Regions from separate parts of the Streptomyces sp. M92 genome, predicted to be linked through region 1. Evidence: riboswitches for the same ligand, from Rfam matches in the RefSeq annotation. Region 1 holds a riboswitch; the other holds the start of a gene.

Region 1 (5,078 bases):
ATGCTCGGTGAGATCTGCCTCTACAGCTTCATCATCATCATCCTCACGGGTGTGTACCTGACGCTGTTCTTCCACCCGTCGATGAACGAGGTGGAGTACCACGGCAGTTACGTCCCGATGCAGGGACAGCTGATGAGTGAGGCGTACAAGTCGACGCTCGACATCAGCTTCGACGTGCGCGGCGGTCTGCTGATCCGGCAGATCCACCACTGGGCGGCGATCATCTTCCTCGCCGGCATGTTCGTGCACATGATGCGCGTCTTCTTCACCGGCGCGTTCCGCAAGCCGCGCGAGATCAACTGGCTGTTCGGCTTCCTGCTGTTCGTCCTCGGCATGTTCACCGGCTTCACCGGTTACTCGCTCCCGGACGACCTGCTCTCCGGCACCGGTGTCCGCTTCACCCAGGGCGCGATCCTGTCCGTGCCGATCGTCGGCACGTACATCTCGATGTTCCTGTTCGGCGGGGAGTTCCCCGGGACCGACTTCGTCGCCCGGTTCTACTCGATCCACATCCTGCTGCTGCCGGGCATCATGCTCGGTCTCGTGGTCGGCCACCTGATCCTGGTCTTCTACCACAAGCACACGCAGTTCGCGGGCCCCGGCAAGACCAACAAGAACGTGGTCGGCATGCCGCTGCTGCCGGTGTACATGGCGAAGGCGGGAGGCTTCTTCTTCCTGGTCTTCGGTGTCATCGCGGCCATCGCCGGCATCGCCTCGGTCAACCCGATCTGGAGCATCGGCCCCTACCGGCCGGACATGGTGTCCACCGGCGCCCAGCCGGACTGGTACATGGGCTTCGCCGAGGGTCTGGTCCGCGCCATGCCGGGCTGGGAGATCAACTTCTGGGGCCACACACTGGTCCTGGGCGTGTTCATCCCATTGGTGATCTTCGGTATCTTCCTCGCGGTCATCGCCCTCTACCCGTTCATCGAGTCGTGGGTGACCGGGGACAAGCGCGAGCACCACATCCTGGACCGGCCGCGCAACGCCCCGACCCGTACGGCCTTCGGTGTCGCCTGGGTCACGGCGTACATGATCATGCTGATCGGTGGTGGCAACGACATCGTCGCCACGCACTTCCACCTGTCGATCAACGCGGTCACCTGGTTCGTCCGCATCGGGTTCTTCGCCGGCCCGGTCATCGCCTTCGTGATCACCAAGCGGATCTGCCTCGGCCTCCAGCGCCGGGACAAGGAGAAGGTGCTGCACGGGCGCGAGTCCGGCATCATCAAGCGCCTGCCGCACGGTGAGTTCATCGAGGTGCACGAGCCGCTCAGCCAGGAGCAGCTGCACACGCTCACGGCCCACGAGCAGTACAAGCCGGCCGAGATCGGCCCGATGGTCGACGAGAACGGCGTCCAGCGCAAGGTGAAGCGCACGGACAAGCTGCGCGCCAAGCTCAGCAAGTCGTACTACGGCCCGGAGTCGCAGATTCCGAAGCCGACCGTCGAGGAGTACAAGGAGATCACGAGCGGCCACGGCCACCACTGACCCTCCAGCGTCGCCACACCACGGTCGAAGGGCCCCGTCCGTTCCGCGGACGGGGCCCTTCGCCGTGCCCGGGGCTGGATAGGGTGGGAGCACACCTTCTCTCCGTCATGCACACGATTCAGGAGCGGCACATGAGCGCTTTGACCCCCGCTGGAGGCGACACCGCGGCGGGCCGCTCCTGGCCCGCCCTGCTGAACGGACTGGCGGACGGCCGGGACCTGACCGCCGACGAGACCGCCTGGGCGCTGGACGTGATCATGCGCGGCGAGGCAACCGACGCGCAGATCGCCGGCTTCGCGGTCGGCCTCAGGTTCAAGGGGGAGACCGTCGAGGAGATCTCCGGTCTCGTCCGCACCATGTACGCGCACGCCAACGTGATCGAGGTCCCGGGGCGGACGGTCGACATCGTCGGCACCGGCGGCGACGGCGCGAAGACCGTCAACATCTCCACCATGTCGGCGATCGTGGTGGCCGGCACGGGCGCCAAGGTCGTCAAGCACGGCAACCGGGCGGCCTCCTCGGCATCCGGAGCCTCCGACGTCCTGGAGAAGCTGGGTGTCAATCTGGAGCTGACGCCGAAGCGGGTGGCGGAGGTCGCCGAGGAGGCCGGCATCACCTTCTGCTTCGCCGTGAAGTTCCACCCCGCGCTGCGCCACGTGGCGGCGGCCCGCGGCCAGCTCGGCATCCGCACGGTCTTCAACTTCCTGGGCCCGCTGACCAACCCCGCGGGCGTGAAGTCCCAGGCGATCGGCGTCGCGCACGCCCGGATGGCGCCGATCATCGCCGGTGTCTTCGCCGAACGCGGCCACTCCTCCCTGGTCTTCCGCGGCGACGACGGCCTCGACGAGCTGACCACGACCGCCACCTCACGCGTCTGGGTCGTGCGCGACGGCCGGGTGACCGAGGAGACCTTCGACCCGCGGGACGTCGGCCTCGAACTGGTCCCGGTCGAGGCGCTGCGCGGCGCCGACGCCTCCTACAACGCCGACGTCGCCCGCCGCCTGCTGGCCGGCGAGAGGGGCCCCGTGCGGGACGCGGTGCTGCTGAACTCCGCGGCGGCCCTGGTGGCCCTGGACCCCGGCGACGGACCGCTCACCGACCAGATCCGGGTCGGCATGGACCGGGCCGCCGAGTCGATCGACTCGGGCGCCGCCAGGCGGGTCCTGGAGCGCTGGGTCGCCACGACCCACGCGTAGCCGCCCTCCCGCCCGTGTGACGAGCGTCCCGCGATCCGGACTCGGGTTGCGGGGCGCCGATCACTTCCCATAGGTTTTTCGACAGGTCATGAGTGACAGTCATGAGGCCCCGGCCGACTGTCCGGCAACCCTCCGTCCGTGGCGGGGTGCCCCGGGTGAAGACCAGGCCGTGGACAGCAAGGTTCACGGCAAGCGCGGACCCCTCGCGGAACCAGGGGTCCTGGGTCGTCCGAGGGAGTCTTCCGTGAACCAGCGAATGCGATAGGGCCGCAGAGCCCCGCCTCCGCACACCCTTCCTCTTCTCATTCACAGCGCCCTTCTCCGCGCTGGTCCTCACGGGAGTCCGTCATGTCCGTACCCACCGCTGTCGCCACCCCGCTGCCCGTTCTCGGCCGGGACGTCACCGTCCCGCTCGTCACCGGCGGCGAGGTCACCTACGCCGCGCTCGACTACGCCGCCAGCGCGCCCGCCCTCCAGCGGGTCTGGGACGACGTGGCGGCCTACGCGCCCTACTACGGCAGCGTGCACCGGGGGGCCGGCTACCTGTCGCAGCTGTCGACCGACCTGTTCGAGAACGCCCGCAGGACCGTCGCCGAGTTCCTCGGGTGTCGGGACACCGATCAGGTGGTCTTCACCCGGTCCACCACCGACTCCCTCAACCTGCTCGCCGCCGCGCTGCCGGCCGGCTGCCGGGTCTTCGTCTTCGAGACCGAGCACCACGCCTCGCTGCTGCCCTGGCGAGACACGGACGTGACCTACCTCGACGCGCCGCGCACCCCCGCGCAGGCCGTCGAGACCCTGGAGCGCGCCCTCGCCGCCCGCGAGCCGTACGGACCCGCCCTGGTCTGCGTCACCGGCGCCTCCAACGTCACCGGCGAGCTGTGGCCGGTGCGGGAACTGGCCGCCGCCGCGCACGCGCACGGCGCCCGGATCGTCCTGGACGCCGCCCAGCTCGCCCCGCACCACCCCGTCTCCGTGAGCGACCTGGACGTCGACTGGGTCGCCTTCTCCGGGCACAAGCTGTACGCCCCCTTCGGCTCCGGCGTGCTGGCCGGCCGCGCCGACTGGCTGCGTGAGGCGGAGCCGTACCTCGCGGGCGGCGGCGCCAGCCGCAGCGTCTCCCGGCGCGCGGACGGCGGCGTGGACGTGCGGTGGCACGACAGCGCCGCCCGGCACGAGGCGGGCTCGCCCAACGTCATCGGCGCCTACGCGATCGCCTCCGCCTGCAAGGCGCTCACCGAGGCCGGCTTCGACACGCTGGTCGCCCGCGAGGAGTACCTGATCGGGAAGGTGCGGGAGGGGCTCGCCGAGGTGCCCGAGGTGCGGGTGCTGTCCCTCTTCGGCGACGACGCCCCCCGCGTCGGCGTGCTGTCCTTCGTCGTCGACGGCTGGAACAGCTCCCACTTCGCCGCCGCGCTCTCCGCCGAGTACGGCATCGGCGTGCGCGACGGCCTCTTCTGCGCCCACCCGCTGGTGCGCACCCTGCTCGGCAGCGACCCCGAGACGCAGGGCGAGTGCGGCGCCCCCGAGGCGGCGCCCGGCGAGAAGTCCCTCAACGCCATCCGCGTCAGCTTCGGCGCCGGCACCCCGGACGAGCACGTCGAGCGGTTCGTGGACGCCGTCAGGGAGCTGGTGAGCGACGGCGCCCGCTGGAACTACCGCACGGAGGACGGCCGTTGCGTGCCCGACAGGTCCGCCGCGGACACCGGCGCCGGGACCTCCGCGGTCTGAGCCGCCCGGCCCGGCAGCCGCGAGCCGAGCAGGACCATCCGCAGCGCCCGCTCGGTGGCGTCGGTGAGCAGCTCGGCCGCGCGCACCAGCGCGTCCGCCAGCGCCATCGGCGCCGGCATGATGCCGTGGAAGGCGTCCACCCCGGGCACCTCGTGCGCGCCCTCGCCCAGCGTGCCGGCCAGCGCCAGGACGGGACGCCCGTGCAGCTTGGCGCGCCGGGCCACCTCGGCCGGGACCTTGCCGCGCGGCGTCTGGTGGTCGAGGGCGCCCTCGGCGGTGAGCACGAGGTCGGCACGGGCCAGCCGCGCGTCCAGGTCGAGGTGGTCGAGGAGGACGTCGAAGCGGGGCAGCAGCCGGGCCCCGACGGCGGCCAGCCCCGCGCCCAGCCCGCCGGAGGCGCCGGTGCCGGGGCCCGTGCGCAGGTCGGCGCCGATGACGCCCAGGTCGCGGGTGAGGACGCGCGCCCAGTTCTCCAGTCCCGCCGACAACTCCTCGACCTGCGCGGGCGTCGCCCCCTTCTGCGGACCGAACACCCGCGCCACCCCGCGCTCCCCGCACAGCACGTTGAAGGGGTTGCAGGCGACCAGCAGCTCGGTGTCCTTCAGCCGGGGGTCCAGGCCCGCCGGGTCGATGCGGGCGAGGCGGACCAGTTCCCGTCCG
Region 2 (5,078 bases), 7.2 Mb from region 1:
AACGCCCGGTTGTACTTCTCGTAGGAGGCCCACTTCAGCCGGAACTCCGCGTCGAAGACCGGCTCCAGCGGCGTCTGGTACAGCATGTGGTGCACGAACCACAGCACCGAGTTCGCGATCCCGTTGTACGCGTCCGCGTGCACGTCGGCCGGCACGTCCAGCATCCGCACGCCGTCCTCGCCGACCCCGCGCCGCACCGCCTCGCGGTCGCCGTCGCCGAGCGCGGAGCACACCCACAGCGCCCCCGCGTCCGGCCCGATGGCCGACAACCCGGAGACCAGCCCGCCCCCGCCCCGTTTGGCGTCGAGTGAACCGTCCTTGCGCACCTCGTACGAGACGGGCCCCCGATTGGAGGCGACCAGCACCTGTGCAGTACCGAAGCTTGCAGCCATACGCCTCAACGTAGCCCGGCCCCGAAAAGCTCAAACGTGCCCGGGGATCACTTCGGCCGCGATTCGGTCACACCACTTGTGTGGGAGATGTGAGCAGGTCGAGGATATGCGGTGCACATTTCAACTTTCTGGGGGGTGGGCCCGGTGCCCGTACGTGTACGCATGCGCGGACTCGCGGCCTCCGCGGCACTGGTCGCGGCCTCCGCGCTGGCGCTGGCCGGTTGCGGCGACTCAAGCACCGGTACGCAGGCGGACGAGCGGCCCGCGAGCGCCGCCGCCACCGCCGCGCAGAGCCCCAGTGCCACCCCCGAGGTGTCCGACAGCGCCGAGCCGCCCACGCCCGCCGTCACGCTGCCGGACCACACCGGCCGCGACGTCGGAGGTGCCGTGCTCGCGGCCAAGGCGGCCCACGTCGACTACACGGTCCAACTCCAGGGGACAGGGCGGCAGGCCTCCACCTGGGGCCTGGACGAGGAGGTCTGCGAGCAGACCGACGGCCCCGACGGCGTGACGTTCACCGTCCCCCGCGACGGCCGCGACTGCGCCGGACGCCTGCTGCGCACGCCGGAGCCGGACCCGACCCCCGAACCCGAGAGGACCAAGGACGCCGGCACCGGCGGCACCGGCAGCGGCACCGGCGCCTGCGAGCTGACCAGCCCCGCGGGCAACTGCTACGCCGACGGCCAGTTCTGCGCGAAGAAGCACCGCGGCCTGAGCACCCACGGCCGCGGCGGCGAGTACCTGACCTGCGAGCCGGACGCGGGCGGAACCTGGCGCTGGTCGGACGGCGTCACCGGCTGAGGCCCCTCCCTCACGCCACCCGGCGGGCCGCGTACTCGGCGATCTCCGTCATCGGGGGCCGCTCCTCCGTGTCCACGGAGTACGTGCGCGGCTCGAAGCCGTCGGCGCCCCGCTCGAACTGGGTGAGGGCGGGCCGGACCAGATGGCCGCGGGCCAGCCGGAGCTGGGCGGTGCGGTAGATCGCGGCGGACATCCGGCCCAGCGCCCGGCCGTCCTGGTGCCGGTGCCTGCGGACGCCGACGTCGACCTGGGCGAGGGCGTCCAGGCCCACCAGGTGCAGGGCGTCGACCAGCATCCCCAGCTCGACGCCGTAGCCGACGGGGAAGGGGAGCTGTTCGAGCAGGGAGCGGCGGGCCGCGTACTCGCCGCCGAGCGGCTGGACGAAGCCGGCCAGCCGCGGCCAGTGCATGTTGAGCAGCGGGCGGGCCATCAGCTCCGTCACCCGGCCGCCCTGACCGGGCGCCGCGTCGAGCGGCCGGTCGTACATGGCCTTGACCAGGTGCACGTCCGGATCGGTGAGCAGCGGGCCCACGATGCCGGAGACGAAGTCGGCGCGGAACTCGCGCAGGTCGGCGTCGACGAAGCAGACGATGTCGCCGTCGGTGACCAGCAGCGAGCGCCACAGCACCTCGCCCTTGCCGGGCACCGCCGGGATGCGCGGCAGGATCGCGTCCCGGTGCACGACCCGGGCGCCCGCCGCCGCGGCCACCTCCGAGGTGCGGTCCCGCGAACCGGAGTCCACCACCACCAGCTCGTCGACGAGCGGCACCCGCTCCATCAGCTCCCGGCGGATCACCGAGACGATGTCGCCGACGGTCGCCTCCTCGTCGAGGGCGGGCAGCACCACGCTGACCGTCTGCCCGCCGGCGTGCTTGGCGGCCAGGAGCCGCTGGAGCGGCCGGTCCGTCACGGACCAGGAGCGTGCGTCCAGCCAGCGCTCGACTTCTTCCAGCACGGTCGGTGGCTCCCTCTGTGATCCATCTCGCGGTTCGGACGACTATCTCAACTGTCATGGCCGTCGGTTACAGTCTTGAACAACGCGGGTGACCATCGCATGCCGGGGTCGCCGCGTGACCAACAACTGAACACCGCTCATCCAGAGGGGCAGAGGGATACGGCCCGATGAAGCCCCGGCAACCCTCCAGTCGGTTCTTGTCACACGGACGTGGCGAGGCTCCCGGCTAGGGAAGGTGCCAAATCCGTCTCACGGCGAGATGCGTCGTGAGGAAGATGAGGAGAAAGGGCCTCGCCTCACATGGCTGTGCAGACTGTCGCAAGCAACACCGACACCACCGCTTCCACCCCCTCCGCCGCCTCCCCGGTCGACCTCGGTCCCGCCGCGGCCCTCTCCTGCCGCGAGTGCGGTCACCGCGTGCCGCTCGGCCCGCTCTTCGCCTGCGAGGAGTGTTTCGGCCCGCTGGAGATCGCCTACGACTTCTCGGCGTACGACACCGAGGAGCTGCGGAAGCGCATCGAGGCGGGCCCCGCGAACATCTGGCGCTACGCGCCGCTGCTGCCCGTCCCCGCCGACGTGGCGACCAAGCCGAACATCAACCCGGGCTGGACCAAGCTGGTCAAGGCCGACAACCTGGCCCGCGAGCTGGGCGTCGAGGCCGGCAAGCTCTTCGTCAAGGACGACTCCGGCAACCCGACGCACTCCTTCAAGGACCGCGTCGTCGCCCAGGCCCTGGAGGCCGCCCGCGCCTTCGGCTTCACCACCCTCTCCTGCTCCTCCACCGGCAACCTCGCCGGTGCCGTCGGCGCCGCCGCCGCCCGCGCCGGCTTCCGCTCCTGCGTGTTCATCCCGCACGACCTGGAGCAGGGCAAGGTCGTCATGGCCGCCGTCTACGGCGGTGAGCTGGTCGGCATCGAGGGCAACTACGACGACGTCAACCGCTTCTGCTCCGAACTGATCGGCGACCCGGCCGGCGAGGGCTGGGGCTTCGTCAACGTCAACCTGCGCCCGTACTACGCGGAGGGCTCCAAGACCCTCGCGTACGAGATCTGCGAGCAGCTCGGCTGGCGGCTGCCCGACCAGATCGTCGTCCCGATCGCCTCCGGCTCCCAGCTCACGAAGATCGACAAGGGTCTTCAGGAGCTGATCAAGCTCGGGCTGGTCGAGGACAAGCCGTACAAGATCTTCGGCGCCCAGGCCGAGGGCTGCTCGCCGGTGTCCACCGCGTATAAGGCCGGGCACGACGTCGTACGCCCGCAGAAGCCGGACACCATCGCCAAGTCGCTGGCGATCGGCAACCCGGCGGACGGGCCGTACGTCCTCGACATCGCGCGCCGCACGGGCGGTGCCGTGGAGGACGTGACCGACGAGCAGGTCGTCGACGCGATCAAGCTGCTCGCCCGCACGGAGGGCATCTTCGCGGAGACCGCCGGCGGTGTGACGGTGGGCGTGACCAAGAAGCTCGTCGAGGACGGCGTGCTGGACCCGGCGCTGACCACGGTCGTGCTGAACACGGGGGATGGTCTGAAGACGCTGGACGCGGTGGCGGGTACGGGGCTCACCGCGACGATTCGTCCCAGCCTGGATTCGTTCCGCGAGGCCGGTCTCGCGTAGCGCTGCTCGTTCTTCGTCTGCGGGCCGGTGGGGGCTGGTTCGCGCCCGCGCGGCGGTAGCCGCATATTCGACACGGCCCCCGCGCCCCCGGGGCGCTGCCCCACCGTCTGTGAAAATCCGACCGGAGGTCTTGAAGTGAGCGTCACCGTCCGTATCCCGACCATTCTGCGCACCTACACGGGTGGGCAGGCCGAGGTCAGCGCCGACGGCGCGAACCTCGGGGAGGTCATCGCCGACCTGGAGAAGAACCACACCGGCATCGCCGCCCGCGTCCTGGACGACCAGGGCAAGCTGCGCCGTTTCGTCAACGTGTACGTCAACGACGACGACGTGCGTTTCGAGCAGGGCCTGGAGACCGCCACGCCGGACGGCGCGGGCGTCTCCATCATCCCGGCGGTCGCCGGCGGCTGACACGCCTCGTAGTGCCCATTGCCCCCTCCGTGAGAGAAGCGGAGGGGGCAATTCCATGTGATTGAGCGCGGTAGAGTTGGGGAACGCGCTCCCGATCGAAGATCCCGGAGCCCTGAGTTCCTGCTTTGCGTCCGACAAGATGCAGCCAAAATGCAGACGCATTTCGCGGCTTTTGCTCCTTTTGTGTCACCCGACTTGACCCGAATTCAGGCGAAAGCTCGCCATATTTCGGACCGGGTGCGTCCAGATTTCTCGTCCGATTGACCTGTTGCAGACGGCAGTTGGACAGATACATTCAGCCGCGGTCGACGCGTTCCGGCGCACGCCCCCAGTCGTGGGGGGTGAGGTCTGACCCGGGTCCGCGAAGTGCGGATCTGTGCAAGGGCCAGTAATAGGGGAGTTAGGCATGGCTCAGGGCACCGTCAAGTGGTTCAACGCGGAGAAGGGGTACGGCTTCATCGCGGTCGACGGTGGTGCGGATGTTTTCGTCCACTACAGCGCGATTCAGATGGACGGCTACCGCACCCTCGAAGAAGGCCAGCGGGTCGAGTTCGAGATCTCGCAGGGTCAGAAGGGCCCACAGGCCGACATGGTTCGCCTCAGCGCCTGAGACGTTCGGCCACCGCAAGCAACCGGTTCTTCTCCGAAGGGCCCGCACCTCACCCGGGGTGCGGGCCCTTCGGGCTGCCCGGACGGACGCCCCGGTTCCCTGTTCGCGGGTGGCTGAGCGTGCGGCCCGATCCTCGGTAGGCGCTTGCACTCGATGGGGGCGAGTGCTAATCATTGCGTTAGCACTCTGAAGGTGAGAGTGACAACGAAGGACCGGGTCGGTGAGGCCCGCGGGCCGGGTGGGGAAGGAACCACGAGGCCGGCGAGCCGTCCGTCGCGGGCGCGGGCGCGGTCCG

Evidence for each region. A riboswitch is a leader RNA that binds a small molecule or an ion and turns the genes downstream of it on or off. The one in region 1 is predicted to bind S-adenosylmethionine.
Region 2: linked by a shared signal. The riboswitch ahead of thrC (threonine synthase) and the one ahead of M6G08_RS01850 (aminotransferase class V-fold PLP-dependent enzyme) in region 1 are both predicted to bind S-adenosylmethionine.

What each region holds. Positions count from the first base shown of each region.
Region 1 is NZ_CP101137.1:405,114-410,191, reverse strand. Features, by position in the region: gene qcrB (cytochrome bc1 complex cytochrome b subunit) at 1-1,491, shown strand, start outside; gene trpD (anthranilate phosphoribosyltransferase) at 1,623-2,687, shown strand; SAM riboswitch class IV at 2,772-2,888, shown strand; gene M6G08_RS01850 (aminotransferase class V-fold PLP-dependent enzyme) at 3,036-4,418, shown strand; gene M6G08_RS01845 (glycerate kinase) at 4,343-5,078, opposite strand, start outside.
Region 2 is NZ_CP101137.1:7,649,029-7,654,106, reverse strand. Features, by position in the region: gene M6G08_RS35310 (alpha,alpha-trehalose-phosphate synthase (UDP-forming)) at 1-392, opposite strand, end outside; gene M6G08_RS35305 (hypothetical protein) at 555-1,193, shown strand; gene M6G08_RS35300 (glucosyl-3-phosphoglycerate synthase) at 1,204-2,148, opposite strand; SAM riboswitch class I at 2,283-2,430, shown strand; gene thrC (threonine synthase) at 2,449-3,762, shown strand; gene M6G08_RS35290 (MoaD/ThiS family protein) at 3,898-4,173, shown strand; gene M6G08_RS35285 (cold-shock protein) at 4,580-4,783, shown strand.